Regions from separate parts of the Paenibacillus sp. JT31N17 genome, predicted to be linked through region 3. Evidence: riboswitches for the same ligand, from Rfam matches in the RefSeq annotation. Region 3 holds a riboswitch; each other region holds the start of a gene.
The links. A riboswitch is a leader RNA that binds a small molecule or an ion and turns the genes downstream of it on or off. The one in region 3 is predicted to bind cyclic di-AMP.
Positions count from the first base shown of each region.

Region 1: another riboswitch for cyclic di-AMP. It lies ahead of AC0YOB_RS33000 (C40 family peptidase); the one in region 3 lies ahead of AC0YOB_RS30880 (hypothetical protein).
Region 2: another riboswitch for cyclic di-AMP. It lies ahead of AC0YOB_RS30245 (TrkH family potassium uptake protein); the one in region 3 lies ahead of AC0YOB_RS30880 (hypothetical protein).

Region 1 is NZ_JBWDNP010000018.1:51,395-58,642, reverse strand. It holds gene AC0YOB_RS33005 (DEAD/DEAH box helicase) at 1-1,455, opposite strand, end outside; gene AC0YOB_RS33000 (C40 family peptidase) at 1,759-2,259, opposite strand; cyclic di-AMP (ydaO/yuaA leader) riboswitch at 2,265-2,418, opposite strand; gene AC0YOB_RS32995 (hypothetical protein) at 2,817-3,632, opposite strand; gene AC0YOB_RS32990 (M1 family metallopeptidase) at 3,698-5,704, opposite strand; gene AC0YOB_RS32985 (YwhD family protein) at 6,014-6,559, shown strand; gene AC0YOB_RS32980 (S-layer homology domain-containing protein) at 6,560-6,847, shown strand; gene AC0YOB_RS32975 (general stress protein) at 7,053-7,248, shown strand, end outside.
Region 2 is NZ_JBWDNP010000014.1:124,214-131,461, forward strand. It holds gene AC0YOB_RS30235 (cation:proton antiporter) at 1-244, opposite strand, end outside; gene AC0YOB_RS30240 (potassium channel family protein) at 292-954, opposite strand; gene AC0YOB_RS30245 (TrkH family potassium uptake protein) at 971-2,323, opposite strand; cyclic di-AMP (ydaO/yuaA leader) riboswitch at 2,401-2,603, opposite strand; gene AC0YOB_RS30250 (CPBP family intramembrane glutamic endopeptidase) at 2,847-4,484, shown strand; gene uvrC (excinuclease ABC subunit UvrC) at 4,453-6,507, opposite strand; gene AC0YOB_RS30260 (YqzM family protein) at 6,717-6,863, shown strand.
Region 3 is NZ_JBWDNP010000015.1:62,686-69,933, forward strand. It holds gene AC0YOB_RS30860 (ROK family protein) at 1-1,091, opposite strand, end outside; gene AC0YOB_RS30865 (chromate transporter) at 1,381-2,016, shown strand; gene AC0YOB_RS30870 (chromate transporter) at 2,050-2,580, shown strand; gene AC0YOB_RS30875 (hypothetical protein) at 2,837-3,265, opposite strand; cyclic di-AMP (ydaO/yuaA leader) riboswitch at 3,273-3,437, opposite strand; cyclic di-AMP (ydaO/yuaA leader) riboswitch at 3,837-4,034, shown strand; cyclic di-AMP (ydaO/yuaA leader) riboswitch at 4,127-4,311, shown strand; gene AC0YOB_RS30880 (hypothetical protein) at 4,429-4,839, shown strand; gene kdpF (K(+)-transporting ATPase subunit F) at 4,960-5,037, shown strand; gene kdpA (potassium-transporting ATPase subunit KdpA) at 5,078-6,757, shown strand; gene kdpB (potassium-transporting ATPase subunit KdpB) at 6,779-7,248, shown strand, end outside.

The DNA.
Region 1 (7,248 bases), on a different contig from region 3:
ACGGCGCGTGATATCGCGGCAGAGCACGGCGGATTCCGGCAGCTCGCTGCGGCCGCGGGCCAGGATGAAGCCGCGGCTCACATCGCCCACGGCATGCCCGGCGCGCCCGATCCGCTGAATGCCGGCCGCGGCCTGCTTCGGGGAATCGATCTGAATGACCAGCTCGACATGTCCGACATCGATGCCGAGCTCCAGTGACGAGGTGGCCACGAGGCAGCGAAGCTCGCCTGCCTTGAGCATGCCCTCGATCGTTAGCCTGCGCTCGCGAGCGAGGCTGCCGTGATGGGCGCGCGCCATCTCGTAGCCGGCGTGCTCATTGAGCCGGAGCACAAGCCGCTCGCACAGCCGGCGGCTGTTGACGAAGATCAGCACAGACCGGGCGTCGTTCATTAACTGGAACACCCGGTCAACGATCGGCAGCCAGACGGCTTCGCGGGTCTTGGCCGGCTTGCTGAGGTCGGGCATCGTAACCCGAACCTCAATGGACTTTGATATTCGGCTCAGGACGATCGTAACAGGCCGCTGACTGTAGCCAAGCGGGTGCGGGCACTGCCCGGTCTCTGCACCTGCTCCGGCAGCGGGCGGCAGGGAGCCGCTATTGTGCACGGAATCCGGTATTGCAGGGTATAGAGAACGCCCGCCCGCCTTGCGCCCGGAGCTTGTATCCGCTTCCTGCGGGCTGACGGCTTCCTCCCGTTCGCCGGCCGCCCCGGGAGCGTCCGCGGCTGGATGACCGGCCGCCGCATCGGCCCGCTGCTCCCAGCCTCCGAGGAAGCGGGCAACGCGTTCAAGCGGCTTTTGTGTCGCCGAGACTCCGATGCGCTGCACCGGCTTCGGGCATAACGCACTCAGCCGCTCCAGCGACAGGGATAAATGAGCTCCCCGCTTGTCTCCAGCCAGCCCGTGGATTTCATCGACAATGACCGTTTCCACCGTCTGCAGCATGCCGCGTCCTTTCTCGGAGGTAAGCAGGAGGTAGAACGATTCAGGGGTGGTAACCAGCACATCCGGCGGATTGCGCACCATTCTGGCGCGCTCGCTTGAGGACGTATCCCCGGTCCGCACGGCTGAGCGTACTCCCGGCCAAGCGAGGGTCTCCGCTCTTTGATGCTCTTCATGGAAACGTTCAATGGCCTCCATAAAGCCGATGATATGGTACTGAATATCATTATTAAGCGCCTTCAAGGGCGTAATATAAAGTGTGCGCACACCTGGCTTCCAGCTGCTGCCCGGGGCCGTGGCGGCGATTTTGCCCACTGCGATCCCGTTCAGGCAGGGCAGCAGCGCCGCAAGTGTTTTACCGGAGCCGGTGGGTGCTGCGATGAGCGTATGATGATTGTCCATAATTGAAGCCCAGGCGTCCAGCTGAATATCGGTCGGCTCGCCGAAGGCCTGCCGGAACCACCCCGCAAGAGTCGGATGAAACACCTGCAGCGCAGGGGAAAGCTCTGCCATCACCTAACAGCTCCTTTCATTCATACATCAAGGTTGGGATTGTGGTTATATTATACCCATTTTCCCTCCGATTGCGAGATTCGCCGGCACCCTTCGCACAACGCCCGGGTCTATCGGGTCCATTTTGACGGCATCCAGCATGCACGGGACTGTTTGAATACCGGAACATACGGGGTATATATAAGTGCCGCTTCTTATTTCATACACCCAAATGAAAAAGCAAAAGCCGCAGCAGCTTGTCCAATCGGACAAGCTGCTGCGGCTATGCATCAGCATTCGTTAGCGAACGCTCATTGACACTGATCAACCAGCGTCTTCGCTGTCAACCAATTCATCAGAAGGTTCGTCAGCGTATTTCTCGAATGTCTCAGGGCTCATTACGCGGCGGGCAGTAACATAGCGTTTAACGTAGTAAGAGTCACTGAGGCTGCTAATGGTAACGCCCTTGCTGGAGGAGGAATGAGCAAACTTGCCGTCTCCAACATAAATGCCGACGTGCGAAATGCCGCGACCATTCGTATTAAAGAATACGAGATCACCAGCAATCAAGTCGTCCTTGACTACTTTCTTGCCCAGCTTGGACTGGGCGGAGGATGAATGCGAGATCGAGACGCCGAGTTTGTCAAACACGTACATCGTAAATCCGGAGCAGTCAAATCCTTTGGTAGTCGTCCCTGCCGTGCGGTAAGGAGTGCCGATCACATCACTGATAACGCCGTCCATTTTGGAGTCTGCTAGTGCGCTCCCAACTTGGAACAAGAGTACCAATGCTAGACCGATGAGTAGTGCAGAAACTTTTTTCAAAAAATGTGACCCCTTCCGGTTGCCTGCGAGGTTAGCTGTGGGGTTCGGTTGAAGGCTCCCTATGATACCCTCTGACATTCGTTGCAGCAAATGTCGGGATCAATTCACCCAAGATGGTTCCCCCGCTTCTCATCCAAGAGAATTCGGCAATTTTTTCATGCTGGCATACTAATTCTGTTTTTTTAGCGAATCTCCTTCCAAATTCACAATTTGTTCACAAATTAGAATTATTAGAGTGAAACTTTTTGACAACTCGTCTCGTTATCTTATTGCAAAAAATGCGAAAGGGCCTTCCGGCATTTGCAGGAGCCTTTTTTTTGTGGTCTAAACTTGAGACTTAAGTCCATACCGGCAGATGAATGCTTCCAATTTCACCCGCATTATCGACAATATCTGACTGCGCCTGTTTCTCTAATTCGCCTTTCAGATGTCATATTTTCAAAACAAAGAGGGACCAACCGCATCAAAACGGCTGATCCCTCTTTAATATTTTTAAGTTCTCACCGGCAACTGAACCGACTTCTGCCTGCTGCCTGTTTCGCTAGTAAGAGCGGTGGTCAGGTCTGCTTGGAATGCCATACTTCATATTGCGAGGCTACTGTCCACACTTTCATAACCGTACGAACCAGATGATAGCTTTGATGCAAAATGAGTGCAATCAATCCGGCCCAGAGCATAGAGGCCGAGGCCATGGTCAGACTGAGCGCCATTCCAATGGCCCACATTAGCAGCGAGATGCCGGCCAGCGGAATAAGATGCCGCACCCCGCCCCAGAATGAGCGAAGCGCGCCGTTTCCGGACACAACGCCGAACTGCATGGCGAGGAAGAGCAGGTGGAGCAGAGCCGCCCACACCAGCCAACCGCCGGCCCAGGGCCCGACCTTGTTGGCGATGTCCGCCAGACTGCCGCTGCTGAGCAGGGCATCAAGCGCTTTGGGCAGCAGCCAAACGCCCGGAGCCAGCGTCAAGGCCGTTTCGATGCCGTAAAGCAGTGCAATCGGCTTCCACGCCGTTCGGATTCCTTTGATAAATCTTGTGCCGTTCTCATCCTGGGCATGATGCAGGGAATGGAACAGCCCGGCGTTCAGGAACGGGGTCAGGAGCATGCGCCCGAGCAGCAGACTTGCGAAGAGCCAGATATAGGGACGAATGAGATCGGTCTTGAGCAGCTGGAACTGCGCCTCCGTCAGGAAAAGCGCCACAGCTCCGTCCGAGGGTGCGCTGTCCGGGTAACGCTTCAGCAGCGGGACCATAATTCCTTCAACCGAACGGTAGAGGAAGAAGCCCCACAGCAGCTCGTACAGGAACAGCATAATAATGATGTAAAAATGCTTCATCGTCAGATGCCAGCCTTGCTTCACATGATGGTTCATGCAAGCCTTCACCTCCTTTTTTCTCCATTTGTTTGGCGGGTACCTGCCGGCTCCAGGCCGCCAGGCTACCAGGCAAGGGAAGTGAAGATCCCCTCCAGCAGCTTGGCGACGCCAATGCTCCAGCGCGTTTGTACCTTCTCCGGAAGCTCGGCTTTCATGAAATTGTTAATATGCTTGTTGTCGAGCACGTTCTCATTCTGTGGATCAATCGCTGCCCAAAGCAAAGGAGAGGAATGCACCAGCTTATATTGAATGTGCATCTGCGCCGCATCCCAAACCTTCGGCAGGGTCGTCCCGTCGGCAAACTGGAAAACAATCGGGACAGGTCCGTAGCTGCCGCCATTCTTGCGGATCAGCACGGTTGACTCATACTTCACAGTGCCGTTTTCCTTCACAGGCTTGACCGCAATCGATTCAACCGAATAGTCGGACATCTGATTGCCGTAGACAAACTGGCTGAAATAATCGTTCCACTTGGTCTTGGTGACCTGCTCCACAACATGCTGGAAATCCGCCGTGGACGGATGCTTGAACTTGTATTTCTGGAAGTACGTCCGCATGATCTTGCTCATGATCTTCGGACCGACCTGTTTCTCGATGCCGAACAGGACGAGCTTGGCCCGCATGTACACATTTTCCGCATAATGATTATGGCTGTGGTAGGACCAGGAAAGCTGCTTGAGCGGTGCGGGATCGGTCATGTAGCTGGCTTCCACAGGAAGATTGGGAGCTACGCCGTATTCGCTCTCCATCACCTTGTCCTCGGAGTAGGAGGTGAAGCCTTCATCCAGCCAGGCTTCTTCGAACTCATTGGATGCGACCATGCCGTACCAATATTGATGGCCGATCTCGTGAACGACGGTGCGCTCCAGATCGTAGCCGGGATTGTCCGTCTCGGCGGCGAACGAAGTGATCAAGGTCGGATATTCCATTCCTCCCGCCCCGTTGCCGCCTTTGGGGGGGACGACGATCGAGAGTGTGGAATAGGGATAAGCCCCGTACCACTGGGAATACTTGGCCAACGCTGATTTGGCGGCATGCATGTAGCGGTCCTTGAACTTGGCATGCAGCGGGTCGAGGTACAGCTTGATGCGGACACCGGGGACATTGTCGGTCGAGAACGGTTCTTCCGCATAGACAAAGTCGGGAGAGGCGCTCCAGCCGAAATCATGAACATCGTCCGCATAGAAGGAGAAGATTTTCCGTTTGTTGTCAGCTGCGGCAGGCTTCGTCTGGAATCCGGTTGCGGCAACCTTGTAGGAGGCGGGCACATTGATTTTTACGCTGTAAATGCCGAAGTCGCTGTAAAATTCAGAATTGCCATGGTACTGATGGGCATCCCAGCCTTCGGTCGTTCTCCCCCTGGTGCCTACCGTCTCATACGCGGCAAGCTTCGGAAACCATTGGCCGGCCATAACGAAATCCCCCATGTAGCCCATTCGTGCAAAGACTTCCGGAAGCTTGACCTCGAAGGCCATTTTGAGGGTGACGCTTCTTCCGGGCGCTACCGGCTCGGGCAGGCGGAGCTTGGCCAACGTTTGATCATTCGCATTGCCGTCATCGGGCTGCACATAATGAAGCCTTGGCAGAAGGCTGTCATTCTCGCTGGTGACCAGCGAATTGATCCGCATGTAGCCGAGGCTTGCTTCCGTGGCCTTGTCATTCCTGAGCTGGCCGCCGGATTCGCGCATGAACGTCGAGTCTTTGGACTGGAATGCGTTGGGGTACAGGTGAAAATACATCTCGGACACCTGCTGTTTGCCCGGGTTTGTCCATGTGATCGTCTGCAGACCCTGCAGCGTATGCGTATCTTCCTGCAGCCGGACATCAATCTGGTACTCGACGACCCGCTTGCTGAGCGGCGCATCCGGCCCGGGCTGCACCACCGGGTCGGGTTCCGGCATATTGATGCGCGGCGGAGGTGTCTTGGGCGACGTATCTGTTTTGTCGGGGGCAAAAGCATACGTATATTGCGAAGCCCAGGCATCCCCGAATCCATACTGGGCACTCACGCCGAGCAGGACGGCAGCTATTGCAAGGAGCAGCAAACGTTTGGTGTGACGTGGCGTCATTGAACCATTCCCTCCCGTTGACAAGCATCTACAGCATGTATATGTTGGCTTTTCCCGGATTATTAGCTAAAATGGAATTAAAGTGTGGACAGGCGAAGAAGCCTTGTCGGACGCGGGATTTGGAATCATTGGCGAGCATGCGCGGCAATAAACGGGCGATGCTTTTAAAATATAAGAAAGTATAAGATTTCATCATACTTTGCTTATATTTCTGAGGGAAGAAACCTGGCTTAACTGCCAGAGGGCGGCGGCAGCCGTTTTTTCCTGGCGGCATATACGGGCTTGCAGAGAAGGAGAGTGGAACCACAGATGACCGAACAGGATCAAGGACAGGATAAGAACCCGGAACAGGCGGCGCCTGCGCCGGAGAAGAAAGAGAAGAGGCAGCTCTCGCTCAATGTGGTGAGCAATAAGGAGCATCGGGGCTTCGGGGCGGGAACGATCGACCTCAGCGCGGTGTCATGCGTCATTATCGATCAGGGCGAGGCTTATATTGATGTAGGCGCCATGCACGCCAAGAGCAAGGTGGAGAAGGGCATCAAGTTCAGCCCGGATAAAGAAACGGTACCGAACGGTCGTCTTTGCTGGATTGTGTGGGTAGCGGTTGACCGGAATGAGGAAGGCTCTTATTATGCGGGAGCGACGGCCTGCCCGATGCTCGTGGATACGGAGGCGCGCCGCGGGTGGAAGATCCTCGCCCAGCATGTGAACAATCTGGACTATGCAATCAAGCGGCGCTTCGTGCTGAGTGAGCTCTCAGCCGAGGAGAAGGCTGCGCTGCGCAAATTGCTGATCGCCAACAACGAAGAGTGGTGGGACCGCTCGCCGGAAGAGCTGAAGCAGGGGCTGGCTTAATTGAAGCAACAGCTGCAGGCGGGCATCGTCGCTTGGCTTTCAATCCAACGCGTAACGCTCCGCGGCGCTGTTATGCTCATGAAAGCCTATGAGATTGCAGCAGGCGATTCTATCAGCAAGGGGCAATCCGCTGGCTTCGCCGACAGGATGTCGATCAGCGAATGGGCCAGGGATTATGTGGATGCGGCTTATAATCGGGGTTTTATCAATGGTCAGGGAGAAAACAGATTTGCTCCCCAAAGCCCTGCAACCCGGGCAGAAGCGGCGCAGATGATTGCCAAACTTTAGTTTTTCTCAAGGATTGCAGATAATCGTTATATCTTAGATATCGATCATGAACAATCGCGCACCTCCGCTTAGGCTTCCTGGAGGTGCGCGATTTTTTGGTTGTTAAAAAACGGCGGTTGTTTGAAAACCTGCCACCCCGTGTAATTGGAAATAGAAAGGCTTTACCAGATTTAGGGTTGACTAATGAATAGGAGGCGTTATAATCATGGATAAGAAAATTGTAGGCGTGTTCAGTACCCACGATGAAGCGGTAAGAGCGATCGACGATTTGAAAAGCCAAGGATATTCCTCTGATGATATTTCAATCGTAGCCAAAAATAACGAGGTCATGGAGGAGGTTTCTGAGGAGACGGCTACCAATGCGGAGACCGGACTTGCAGCAGGTGCCACTACGGGCGGCG
Region 2 (7,248 bases), on a different contig from region 3:
TTCTCCCGCCGTCGAACAAAATGATGGAAGAACCGGCTACAAGGATCAATTGATTAATCAGCGAGCCGCTTGACTCATTAATCCAGTGGAAACCCTGTCCGATTGCCATTCCCACGATTATATACATGGCAACATCCGGTAGCCGCAGTCTGGATGCCAGCGTTCCTGCGATCATGCCAGCCGTCACAATCGTGAGCAGCAGTAAAAACAAGTGATGAATTGTTTCTGTAGTTGATGTCTCCATTTGCCGCTTTCACGCCCGTTTCATAATGAAGCAGTCGCTGATTTCCCCTAACGGGTAACGGACTCCTCGAATTGTTCAATCTGTTGGTTGGTCCCGATGACAACCATGACATCCTTCTCAGCGAGCACATCGGTTGCAGTAGGAGCAATAATGATTCCTCTGGGCTTATTGATTGCAACAATGCTGCAGCCGAATTTAGCTCTGGGATTAAGATCCTGCAGGGATACGCCGTTAAGACATTTTGGCACCGCCAGCTCGGCAATCGTATAATCCTTTGACAATTCAATATAATCAAGCAGATTAGGCGACACCAGCTGATGCGCGACACGAATGCCCATATCCCGCTCCGGATAGACTACGCGGTCCACCCCGATTTTCTCCAGCACCCGACCATGCAGCTCGCTCATCGCCTTGGCCACGACCTTCTTCACGCCCAGGTCCTTAAGCAAAATAGTCGTCAGAATGCTCGCTTGAATATCATCGCCGATAGCGACAACACCACAGTCAAAATTGCGTACGCCAAGCGACCGCAGCACTTCCTCGTCCGTTGATTCCGCCACGACGGTATGCGTCAGATGCTGACTCATATCCTGAACGGCTTCCTCGTCCTTATCAATGCCGAGCACTTCATATCCAAGCTCCACTAATTCCCTGGCCAAACTTGAACCGAAGCGGCCAAGTCCGATAATGACGAACTGATGATTCTTCATCGTGTAATAATTTCCCCTATCCAATAATAATTTTGCCTTCCGGATGACGATATAATTCTTTCTCCGAACGCGGCCCAAGCGCATAGGCGAGTGTCAGAGGACCCAGCCTGCCGGCAAACATGGTCAAGCAGATAATAATCTTGCCGACCGTGGAGAGCTCCGGTGTAATGCCAAGCGTCAAGCCTACTGTCCCGAAGGCTGAGGTAGTCTCGAACAGGATTTTCAAGAAGGCCTGATCCTCAGTCGTGGAGAGCACCATGGTGACGACAATGACAAGGGAAAGCGATAACAAGGTAATGGTCAATGCTTTGAAAATGCGCTCACGGGCAAGACGGTAGCGAAACAGCACAATATCTTCCCTGCCCCGGATCATGGCAATAACCGCACCGATTAGAGTCGTGAAGGTTGTGGTCTTGATTCCGCCTCCTGTAGAACCCGGCGAAGCGCCGATGAACATCAGGATAATGGTCAGGAACTGTGTGGCCTGCCTGAGTGAGGCAAGGTCAAGCGTATTGGCGCCAGCTGTACGCGGAGTAACCGACTGGAAGAAGGAAGCCAATATTTTGCCGCCCCAATGAAGGGAACCGAGTGTCCTGGCATTGGTGAACTCGAATATAAAAACAACAACCGTTCCGAATACAATCAAAAAGCCGGTCATAGACAGTACTACTTTGGAATGAAGCGAAAGTTTCTTATTATTGCGATATTCTACGAGATCCGAGATAACAATAAAACCGATCCCGCCTGTTATGATCAGCAGCATCGTCACGATATTGACCAAAGGATCATTAACATACTCCGTAAGGCTTACATACGGAACCCCGAACTGGCCGAATAAATCGATGCCCGCATTATTAAAGAATGAAATCGCGTGAAAAATGCCAAAATAAACTGCCTTGCCAAGCGGCATATCAAACGACCAGCGGATGGCAAAAAGGACAGCGCCAACGAGCTCAATGGTCAACGAGTACAAAATCACTTTGCGTATGAGACGCACAATGCCTTCCATGCTGGTCTGGTTCATCGCCTCCTGCAGAATGAGCCGTTCCTTCAGGGATATGCGCTTGCGCAGAACAAGAGCAAACAAAGTGGCCATGGTCATAAAGCCGAGACCGCCAAGCTGAATCAGCATCATAATAATGATTTGGCCGGGAACCGAATAGTGGCTGCCTGTATCCACAGTCACGAGCCCCGTCACGCACGTTGCCGTTGTTGCTGTAAATACCGCGTCGATAAATGGCGTCGGTAAGCCATCCCGCGAGGCAAAGGGCATGGAGAGCAGCAAGCCTCCAAGCAAAATAATGAGCGCAAAGCCCGTTACCAATATACGGGGCGGCGACCATTTGGAAATATTGAAAAAAGATAGCATCGTAGGATTTGTCCCACCCCTCCTGGCTGTTTGCGCGCACAAAAAAAGCACTGGAAGCCCAAGTGCCAATGCGTTTGAGTCCTGTTCCACGAAGCCTGCGAGGTTAGCTGACGGATTCGGGCTTGAACAGCTGCCCTATTCACAAGCAGTTCAAAATTACGCTGCTTGTTGAAATTCACCCCGTGCTGTCCTTTAATGAAATCGCATAAGCTTAAGCGACCCGTTCAAGACAGCTGTATGGTTCCCCCGTTTTCATTTCGAAATTCGGCTTTTCATATGCAATTGATACACATTATAATTGCATTGTTCTGGAAAAAACAAACGACAATTAAGGAGGAAAGGAACCGTTTTCAGGCAAAAAAGACGACCCTCGGGCCCAAATCGGCACATCCTGTTCATTATTGTCCATTTAACTCGACCACAAAACGTATTTGCGAGCATTCGCATGGAAATTATCGAGACAACTATGATAAGGTAGATGTATGCGGTTTACTGCTTGTATATTGAGATTAGAGGTGCAAACATGAATGTTTATCAGCTGCGGCCCAACTGGAAATTCTATGCATGGTTAGGCGTCATTGGCATTGTTATTTATTTGCTCGTACAAGTTGTACCGCAAACCTCGGAGTCTTTTTTTGACTCGGGCAGCAAGAAGGTAATCGCCAAAAGCAAAGCCGAGCAGATTGCTGAGGATTTTGCCCTGCAGCAATTCAAGCAGCTGCCGGAGAGCATCCATGCGGTTCACCAATCCGATTCGATGCTTTACGGTTATCTGTCCAAGGAAAAGCAGACCGAGACCTACGACAAGAAATATGACAGCCGCTTCCCCACCGACACATTCCAGGTCACGGCGGCGATGCCTGACGGCAGCCAGATTTTTATTTATGTGCATATGCAGGAAGCCAAGGTTGTCGGCTGGAACCAATACAAGGAGATCCATACCACTATCCCGCAAGCGACCCAGATAAGCGACGCTGCTATGAAATATGCCGTCTCCCAAGGATTTAAAGCGAATGAACTAAGCATGACCAAGGCAGACCCGGAAACAGGCAGGATCTCGTACAAGGTTAACGGCTATACGATCGGAGAATCGCAGCTGATGCTTGCGATGAGAACAGAGAAAACAAGCGATGGAACGCTCATCATTGCCGAATACAAGCCCGGCTTCACGGTTCCGGCCAGTTATTCGAGCTATGTCCAGGCCCAGCAGAAGCTTGCTTCTTTCCTGTCCCTCCTCGGCAGCATTCTGCTTTCCTTTGTCCTGTTCGTCATTGCAATCGTCTATGCCGCGCTTTACCGCAAGCATTCCTCGTTTACACGCGGTATTGTACTGACTCTGCTGTTCCTCGTCATGTATTTGGCGAATGACTTCAATCTCATGGACGGTCTGCTGGCGAGTGCCGGCGAGGACCCTAATGCGATGGCCTACGCGGCCATTAATGTCGGCATTACCTGTGTCGTCACGATTGTGATGGGCATTGCCGTTTATTTCTCCCTTGTCGGCGGCGACGCCCTGTGGAACTCAATGGGCAAACGGATGTGGCCGCGAATGGGAGAGGAGGGTTATGGCGATCATGTATGGCGCAGCATGTGGCTCGGTTATCTGATTGCTTTCCTGCTGCTGGGACTGCAGACCGTCATCTTCATCGTGCTGGTGAATGTTACCGGCGCATGGTCAACCTCGGATGTCACGCAGTCTCCATACAACCTGGGCATTTTGTGGATCTTCCCCATGCTGGCCTGGTGCGCCGCCATTTCGGAGGAGGCTTTGTACCGTTTTTTCGGAATCGGCCTTTTCAAAAAATGGTTCAACAATACGTTCGTCGCTTCGCTTATTCCCACTATTATATGGGCGCTTGGCCATGTTACATATCCCATTTTCCCTTCCACCACACGGCTGCTTGAATTGACCGTTATCGGGCTTATCTTCAGCTTCATGTTTCTGCGGTACGGTTTTCTCACGGTCGTATTCGCCCATGCCGTATTCGACAGCATCATGATGGCTATTTCCCTGATCTTCACGGGAACGCCGGGCAATATCATCATGGGCATCGTCTACATCCTGCTGCCTATTCCCATCGCATGGGGACTGCGCTACCTGCATGACAAGAAAAAAAGGACGAGACCGCTTATTGCGGCTCCTCCCTCAACGCTTCAATGATTTGTGCGGCGAGCTTTTCGCCGATGGACAGAGGCCGGAAATCTTCAATTCCGGCTTCTTTTATTTTTTTGATCGAGCCAAAATGCTTGAGCAGCAGCTTGCGCCGTTTCTCCCCGATACCGGGGATGGAGTCCAGCTTGGACGCGATCATGGACTTGCCCCGCTGCTCCCGGTGGAAGGATATGGCGAAGCGGTGAACTTCATCCTGAATGCGCTGCAGCAGATAAAACTCCTGGCTGTCGCGCGCAAGGGGCACAATCTCCGCAGGGTCCCCCATCATCAGCTGAGCCGTCTTATGCTTGACATCCTTCACCAGGCCGCAGACCGGCACGTACAGGCCAAGCTCGTTCTCCAGCACATCGAGCGCCGCCGATATCTGGCCTTTGCCGCCGTCTATAACGATCAGGTCGGGAAGCTGCAGCCCTTCCTTGAGCACCCGCTCATAACGCCGCCTGACCACCTCGCGCATCGTTTCGTAATCATCCGGCCCCTGGACCGTTTTCACCTTGTATTTGCGGTATTCCTTCTTATCCGGTTTCCCGTCCGTGAACACGATCATTGCAGAAACCGGATTCGTGCCCTGGATGTTGGAATTGTCGAACGCCTCAATGCGGCGTATCTCAGAAAGTCCAAGCGCGGCGGCCAGACTCTCGGAAGCCTTCAGGGTGCGCTCTTCATCCCGCTCAATCAACCGGAATTTCTCATCCAGCGTGACCTTGGCATTGTTGACAGCCATCGCGACAACATCGCGCTTGCGCCCGCGCCGGGGAACGAATACTTTGACCTTGAGCCATTTCTGCAGAGATGAGCCGACCTCATCGGCCACGGTTGCCGGCAGCGCTTCGTCTTCCTCAGCCTCTCCCGACGTCTGCAATGAGGTGCCCGTCACATCTCTTACGGATGCCGGCAAAGCCTCATCATTATCGTCTTTGCCAGTCTGCTCCGGAGCTGTATCAGGCATCTCTCCATCCCCGTTCAGAGTGTCCTGCTCCTGTGGGGCGTCAATCTTGTCAAATTGCGGCGGTTCCTGCATTAGAGCCGCCACTTCAGGAGCGGGCAGCAGGATTTCCTTCGGCAGCGCCGGATTATCGCTGTAATATTGAGTCACGAATGTCATAAAGTCATCATAAGCCTCGCCATAATAAGGAAATGAGGTCGCTCTGCGCTCAATCAGCTTGCCCTGGCGCATATACATGATCTGCACACACATCCAGCCCTTGTCGGTGAAATAACCGAACACATCGCGGTCCATGGCGTCTGCTAATGTGATTTTCTGTTTCTCCATGACCGCATCGATCGCCACCAGCTGATCGCGGAATTCTTTGGCCCGCTCAAATTCCAGCTCCTCGGCGGCTGCGGCCATTTTGGCCTGAAGCGTCTTCTTCACCTCATCGTGGCCGCCGTTCAAAAAACGCGTAATTTCCTGGGTCATCGCCTCATAGGTTCCGGGAGCGATATCGTACTCGCATGGCGCTATGCATTGGCCCAAATGATAATATAAGCATACCTTGTCAGGCAGCGTATTGCACTTGCGCAGCGGATACAGCCGGTCAAGCAGCTTCTTCGTTTCCTGCGCGGCATAAGCGTTGGGATACGGCCCGAAATATTTTCCCTTATCCTTCACGACGCGGCGCGTGACTTCGAGCTTGGGATGCTTTTCATTGGTTATTTTAATATAAGGAAAGGTCTTATCATCCTTAAGCAGAACATTATAACGGGGATGATATTGTTTGATTAAATTGCATTCAAGGATAAGAGCTTCCATATTGGTGGAAGTCACAATATATTCAAAATCGCGGATTTCCGATACAAGCTTCTGCGTCTTTCCGTCATGGCTGCCGTTAAAATACGAGCGGACGCGGTTTTTGAGCACCTTCGCTTTACCAACATAAATTATGATGCCGTCGGCATTCTTCATCAAATAGCAGCCGGACTGATCCGGCAGCAGCGCAAGCTTACTGCGGATTCGTTCATCCGCCAGCCGCCGCTCCACGGCAGACTCGGCTTTCAATTGTTCTTCCATCCCGTACTCCTCCTGGCCATTTCTTCACTCCTCTATTGTAGCACATCTGTTCCCACGATGCGGCTATGTTGATTTTCTCCTCCGCTGCGCCGTTCGTCCCAATCCTGCAAGTTGCCTCACAATTGTCACGAACGGCGGCTTTACAATTATTCTGAAAGTTGGGTATACTAAGAGGAGCAATCGTCGCCCTTCAAGGAGGAGTTACACAAATGGAAAATGTCAGAGATCCGCGCGATCATGTAAACGAAGAACCCCGCGACGACTTTATGGATACCGCAATGGGCTTTGCCGGTTTTTTCGGTGTAATGACCATCATTTTTATCGTTGCGGTCATTATTAAATTCATGATTTCGTAATGGTTAAGGCTTCATGCCGGCGAGCTTCGCCGCATGGAGCCTTTTTACTTTCTATCCTTGACTAATGGCTCGTCTACACCGTAGCATTAACGCCATTGGCATTCTCTGCTTGACAACAGCCAGTTCTACACTATAGAATGACAATTACGAAAAAGGAAAGGAGACTGATGTGATATGGTGACTATAATCGTTCGAAATGTTCGTTTCCAAGTTGCATGCGCATCAGTCTCTACGGATCCTTATTCAAGTTAACACAGAAGCGTCATCATTGCGGGAAGCCGCGCGCTTTTGTCCAAATATCGGAAAAGCTGCATGTCACACATGACTATTCTGATATTTTGCGGGAAGAAACTTGCAGGTGCTAGACAAACGCAGCCTTTCTTCT
Region 3 (7,248 bases):
TGCCTGGCAATCTCCGTCGCGGTCTGATAATACATGGGGTTGGAATTAATCAGCGCTCCGCCCAGGATGACCTGCTCCGGAAGAAAAATATTAATCAGATTGGCAAGTCCCACGCCAAAATAAACGGCGGATTGGTGGAACATTTCCCGGACGGAAGGGTTGTCGGATGACAAGGCCTGCACCAGGATATCGAAGTTTAGCTGTTCAGGTGTGATCCGGTATTGCTGGAGGAGCGCATCATCGCCCATTTTCGCCCGGGCTCTGGCTTGCTTCTCCAGAGCCTGCACGGAGGCCAATGCTTCAAGAGCCCCATAATTTCCTGAAGAATGAAGTCTGGGCCCGTCCGTTTGAATAATCATTTGCCCGATCGATCCTTCCATATCGACTGTTCCATGGACGATCCGGCCATAAGACATCATAGCCGAACGCAGGCTCACGCCGGCGTGGATATAAAGAGCATGCTGGAAGTTCTCACGGCGCATCGACCACTGCTCGCCAACCAGGGCCATATTCGCCCCGTTCTCAAGCGTGCTCCTGATCCCGGCTGCCTGTTCGAACATCCGGCAGATCGGAACCTGGGTCCAGCCTCTGGCCGGAAAATAAAGCGGGCTTAGAATCATGCCGTTAGTCCGGTCCAGGGGCCCGACAGCCCCGATGCCCATGCCAAGGATTTGATTGGGCCCGATCTGGTGATCCCTCATGATATCCTGCATGAGACGGGCCACGTATTCGACCGTTCTCTCCGGTGTCATGGCCTCATCCATCCGCCAGCGGACGAGCGACTTCGGGTTCATCTGCATGTCGAATAAGCCGAGTGTCGAGGAGATCCTGGAAATATCCAGCCCGAAAATATAGCCGTAATCCGGTCTGATCTGATAAAGAATGGGCCGCCTTCCGCCATTGGAGGGACCCCGTCCGGTTTCCTGAATCAGCCCTTCCGCCACCATATCATCCAATAAACGTGTTAACGTGCTGCTTGTAAGCTTGCTCGACGTTAATAAATCCGCCTTGGAAACGGTCCCCTGCTCGGCCACCTCGGTGTAAATAAGCTTTTTATGCGAAGGAACAGCTCTCTCGGGTTTGTTCTTCATCGTTAATCCCTACTTACACAAGTATTATAATCGTAAATATATAATTCTGATTATACCCGAATAGAATGCCTTCCGCTATCGCAGCCCAATTCGCCCGCCTAACTTTAACCCATATTGAATTAAATGAAGGTGAATAATCGGAATTGGACAAATTGAAGCTAAGAAATACCTATTAAATAAACCTTTAATTAGCTATAAAATGAATTTATAACCCATTTACCGATTAGATAAATCCAAAATGAAATAAATGTGATAAAATAGAGAAAAGTGATTGAAAGAGGGTAAAACAATGGCGCAGGCTTGGAAAGAACGACTGGGAATCCTCCTACAGCTGTTTTGGGTATTTTTTCGGATTGGACCATCGACTTTCGGTGGCGGTTATGCCATGATGCCGGTCATTGAGCGTGAGATTGTCGGAAGGAAGAAGTGGATCGGCAAGGCGGACATGACCGATATGATATCCCTTGCCGGTTCTGCTCCGGGCGGGGTCGGCGTCAACGCGGCGGCTTTCGTGGGCTTTCGGAAGGCCGGCTTCCCGGGAGCGGTTGCGGCCGTTATGGGCGTGACGTTCCCTACTTTTTTGATCGTTATTGTACTCAGCCTGTTCTATTTATATTTTAACGATAATCCGAAGGTCGAGGCGGCTTTGAAGGGGATACATGGCGCCGTCGTCGCGCTCATCCTCATGGCCGCCTACAGAATGCTCAAAACATCCGTTTTTGACGCTGCGACGGCATTCGTATCGATTGCCGCACTTATGTTTCTGTTTGCGAATATCAATCCCTTGTATATCATTGTTTGCGGACTGCTGGGAGGGATTGTGCTTATACAGGTGAAGAGATTGATGGGGCTTAAGACGAATACGGAGAAAACGTCCTCGGAAGCTCAGAAGCCGGAGCCGGTTTACCTTGAATATTACATCTAAGAGCGGCATGGTTTAGAAGGGAGGGATGAAGGAATGATTTGGGGGCTGTTTATCACATTTTTGAAAATAGGTCTGGTTTCCTTCGGCGGCGGTTACGCGGTGATCCCCATGATTCAGTTCGAGGTATCGGCTCATCAGTGGATGACGGGCGGCGATTTTCAGCAGGCTGTGTCGCTGGCGGGCATGGCGCCTGGTCCGATTGCTACCAACGCGGCCACCTTGATCGGCTACAAATCAGCAGGCATTCTGGGAGCCGCCGCCTCCACTTTGGGGATGGTGCTTCCGTCTCTCACCGTGGTTGTGCTGATGGCGGCTTTTTTCTTCCGGCTGCAGCATAATCAATGGGTAAAATCCTCATTTTACGGATTACGGCCCGTCATTACGGGATTGATAGTATTCGCCGCCATCCATTTCGGGTTTCCGGACGGCGAGACGGGCTTCACCTGGGTAACGGTCTGCACGCTCCTGATCTGCGCCGGATGCTTATACCTCCTGCTGAAATACAAACTCCATCCCATTATGGTCATCATGGCTGCCGGAGCCGCCGGGATTATATTGTTCTAATTCAATTAAAGTATCGCTGCTGCTTGTTAGGGCGGACGATGCTTTTTTTTGATTTTATCCGCACGGGAGTTATTAATACGATTTATTATGCTGCTGTACGCCATAATTATGTGTTTTTGTACACGTTATTCTGGATGGCTTGATCGACAAGCAGCACGATCCACACCTCCGGATCTGACTTTAGAGCATACAAAATAAGCCCGAAGAGCACAGAAACTCTCCGGGCTTCCCTACAATATAAAAAGAGGTTTGAATGCTAGAACAAACTAATATAAGAAGATGCACGGTCAAACAATACGGTTTTTATCGCTGACTGATTATGACCGGGATTGCTTTTCAACTGCTCCAGAGCTGAGGAGACCAGTACACTTTGAATGGTATCTTCATGATAATGCTGCAGTAACCAACCGAGATTATGAGGCTCCCTGGAATCCAGAATGTCCCGGAAACGGTTGGACCATGTAATCCAGTCCGCGGGCTTTTGCCAATTTTCCAGCACCATATCGCTCCATGCTTGTCCGGCGTTTGTGGTCAGAAACAGGATGACCTGATAACGGGTCATTTTGTTTTCATTGAGGGCCACAATAAACAGCTCCATCCTTTTGACTTGAACAATCTGCAGGCGGAGTTCCGGTTCAGGCAGCGGGTCAGCTTTGGGCAGTGGGTCAACGGTTTGAACAGACATCTTTAAATTCTCTCCCTTTTTTCGCTTACGAGGTTAGCTGTCGGATTCGGACGAGAGAGCCGCCCTGCCAGAGCCGTTAGGCATCCGGATTCACCCCTTGAACGCCAGAAGTCCCAGACGCTCACATGGTTCCCCCGCTGCTTCCTTTGGAAGCACTCAGCGAATAAATGATAGCCGTAATCAGGCTTGCCATTTATCATATTCCGTTCCTTTTCTTCTGTAAAACGATCCGCAGCCTGATAAACACTTCATAACGCCATATTTTTCATTTAAAGTGAAAATAAGCGGCTAAAACCAGTCATTTTGCGCAATTACTCGTTCCCTCTTCATGTTGCTAATACGCTGCTCCATTCTTCATATATGCTCCCGAAGGGCCTGGTTTCATTTTAAGCGGAGATAAAGAAAAACAGCGAAATACCGCGATATACAGAGCATAAAGAAGCATTGATCCTCTGAAAGCGCTTGAAAATATGTCCAGCGGCGTTATTTGTGCCCATAGCTGTTCTGGACATGCTTTACACGCCGTACGGCTGGGAGTATGATTCATATCGTGCTCAACAGCATATATCCATTTTTTTGATCGCTGAGTTTCCGCCTTCGGGTGGAAAGCGGGGGAACCATAGAAGCGTTGTTGGTATCCGATGTGAGAGTCGGATCGTACAGCGCAGGGGTGAATCGTTGCAGGAGTGTCATGAAACTCATGCAATGTAGGGCGACTCTCACCGCCCGAATCCGACAGCTAACCTCGTAAGCGCAGGTGGAGAGAGGAATGGTGAACGAAGTGATCGATTAAATTCGACCGCAGAGCGTCACGTGCCTCTGCGGTTTTTTGTTGTATAGATTTTTGTATAAATCTTGAATTTGTTTCATTCGCTGAATATTGCGCAGCAGCTGCAGTAACGGGGGAACCAACGACCGTCCTTGTCCATCGGGACGAAAGCGACGGTCACGGGGTGAATCATCCGGCATTCCAAAATGCCGGGCGTAGGGCTACTCTCATGCCCGAATCCGACAGCTAACCTCGTAAGCGTACCGGGAGAGGCAACACTTATCGCGAGCGATCAGGACGTTTGTCATGGTCAAAGAAGCCGCAGGTAAAGGTTACTCTTTTCCTAAGGCTTCTTTTTTGTTGCCTTCTTCCCTTGAATTTGGAGGAGAAACGTATGGAACAACGGCCCATATTGGTGGCTGCATCGACTGAGGCAGGGAGAAAATTCGTACGGCTGCTGCTCTACAAACAGCAGCCTGTGGTTGCCCTCACGAATAATAGGAGGGAAGAAAAGCTGCTGCGGGAAATGGGCGTTAATGAAATTATACGTGTGAACACGACCCGCAGCAAAGCGGGAGCGGCTCCCCTATTTTCGATCGGACGCGTTTATATTTTTGAGTCGAGCCTGCCGCTCAGCTGTCAGTATCTGCAGCTCATGGCCAACTGGTCCTGCCAGGAGATTACCGTTATTACGACGGTATGGCATCCCGAGGTTATTTATAAAAAGCTCGGCGCTGCCTATATTGTGCGCACGCAATCCGGAGATGTCGGGTTCTTGCTCAGCCGCCTGAATGATCAACCATAAAGGGAGTGCTGTTATGTTGGATGTATGGATGATTTTGACTTTGATCGCCTCTTTCCTTGTTATCGCCGGATTCTTGGTCTGGTGCGACAAATCGATCGATGAGACGGAGGGAGAACGCTTATGACGCTGGTTTTGATTTTTACAGGCGCGCTGCTGATCTACCTGGTGTATGCCCTGCTTCATCCGGAGAAATTTTAAATGAGCTTGAGAGTCGATTAAGCCCCAAGGAGGAACGGCTATGGACATATTGCAAATTATTATTGTGATCGGCGTTCTGATGCTGATCGCCAAACCGCTCGGGAATTATTTGTATCATGTATTCTCGAATGAACCTAACCGCACAGACAAGGTGTTCGGTCCGGTGGAGAAAGTGATTTATATGATCATGGGGCTGAAGAACAGGGCAGGGATGAGCTGGAAGAAGTACGCCATCAGCTTCGTTACCATCAACTTCATATTCGTAGCCATCAGCTATGTGCTGCTGCGGGTGCAAAGCGGGCTGCCGCTAAATCCGAACGGAATCGGCGATATGGAGCCCACGCTCATCCTGAATACGATAATCAGCTTCATGACCAATACGAACCTGCAGCATTACAGCGGTGAAAGCGGCCTGTCGTATTTCACGCAAATGGCGGTCATCATGATGATGATGTTCACGTCGGCGGCGACCGGCTTCTCGGTTGCAGTCGCATTCGTGAGGGGAATCACAAGCAAAGGCAAAACGGTAGGCAACTTCTTCGAGGACTTCGTCAAAGCGCACACGCGGGTCTTTTTCCCGCTGGCGATTATCGTCACCCTGGTGCTGGTCGGCCTGCAGGTGCCGCAGACGCTTGATCCCACCTTGTCCGTAACGACTCTGGAAGGCGCGACGCAGCAGATCGCAATCGGACCTGTAGCTTCATTGGAATCGATCAAGCATCTGGGCACCAACGGAGGCGGGTTCTTCGGCGTCAACTCGGCGCATCCGTTCGAGAACCCGAGACCACTTACGAATGTCATCGAGATTTTGTCGATGTGGGTGCTGGCTGCGGCGCTGCCTTTCATGTACGGCAGGTTCGCAAAAAGCCGCAAGCAGGGCTGGGTTATTTTCTCGGCCATGATGATCCTGTTCCTTGTATTCCTCTCTGTCGTCTATTCGGCTGAGAAAAGCGGGAACCCTGTCATGAACGGGCTTGGCATTGATGCTTCGCAGGGCAGCATGGAAGGTAAAGAAGTACGCTTCGGGATTGCCCAGTCGTCCCTGTTCACAGCGGTTACGACGGCGGCGACAACGGGATCGGTCAATAACATGCACGATACGCTCACGCCGATAGGCGGTCTTGTACCGCTTGCAGAGATGATGCTTAACGTCGTATTCGGCGGTAAAGGCGTAGGGCTGGTCAATATGCTGATGTATGCCATTCTTGCCGTATTCATCTGCGGTCTGATGGTCGGGCGAACGCCCGAGTTTCTCGGCAGGAAGATTGAACCGCGGGAGATGAAGCTGATCGCGATCGCTATTCTGGCGCATCCGTTTATCATTCTTGCACCGACGGCCATTGCCTTCCTGACCGATCTGGGAAAAGGGGCCATTACGAATCCTGGCTTCCACGGCATCTCGCAGGTGCTGTATGAATACACCTCGTCCGCGGCTAACAACGGCTCCGGATTTGAGGGACTCGCCGATAATACGCCGTTCTGGAATATTACCACGGGCCTTGTCATGTTCTTCGGAAGGTATATTTCGATGATTGCGCTGCTGGCCGTTGCCGGGTCGCTGACCCGCAAGCAATGGGTGCCGGAGACGATCGGTACGTTCCGTACGGACAATGCGCTGTTCACATTCTTATTGATCGGGACTGTCATTCTGATTGGCGCGCTGACCTTCCTGCCAGTCATCGTTATGGGCCCGATCGCCGAGTATTTGACAATTCGTTAAAGGAAATGGGGTGAGCCGAGAATGAATGGAAATCGTAAAAAAAGCATGTTTTCTGGCGATCTTGTCGCCCAGGCGCTAAAAGCCAGCATAATCAAGCTGAATCCCGCAGCCATGATCAAGAATCCTGTCATGTTTGTCGTTGAAGTCGGCACCGTCATCGTGCTGCTGATGACGATATTCCCGGGATACTTCGACTCAAGGGACCGCATCGGCTTCAATTTGACCGTGTTTGTCATCCTGCTGTTCACGGTGCTGTTCGCCAACTTCGCAGAGGCTTTGGCTGAGGGCCGGGGCAAGGCGCAGGCGGATTCGCTCAAGAAAACGAAGCAGGAAATTATGGCCAACAAGGTCGTAGGCGGCGGCATCAAAGTCGTTCCTTCCACCGAGCTTCGCAAAGGGGATATCGTCATTGTCTCGCAGGGGGAGATGATTCCCGGTGACGGCGAAGTCATCGAGGGTCTTGCATCTGTCGACGAATCCGCGATTACAGG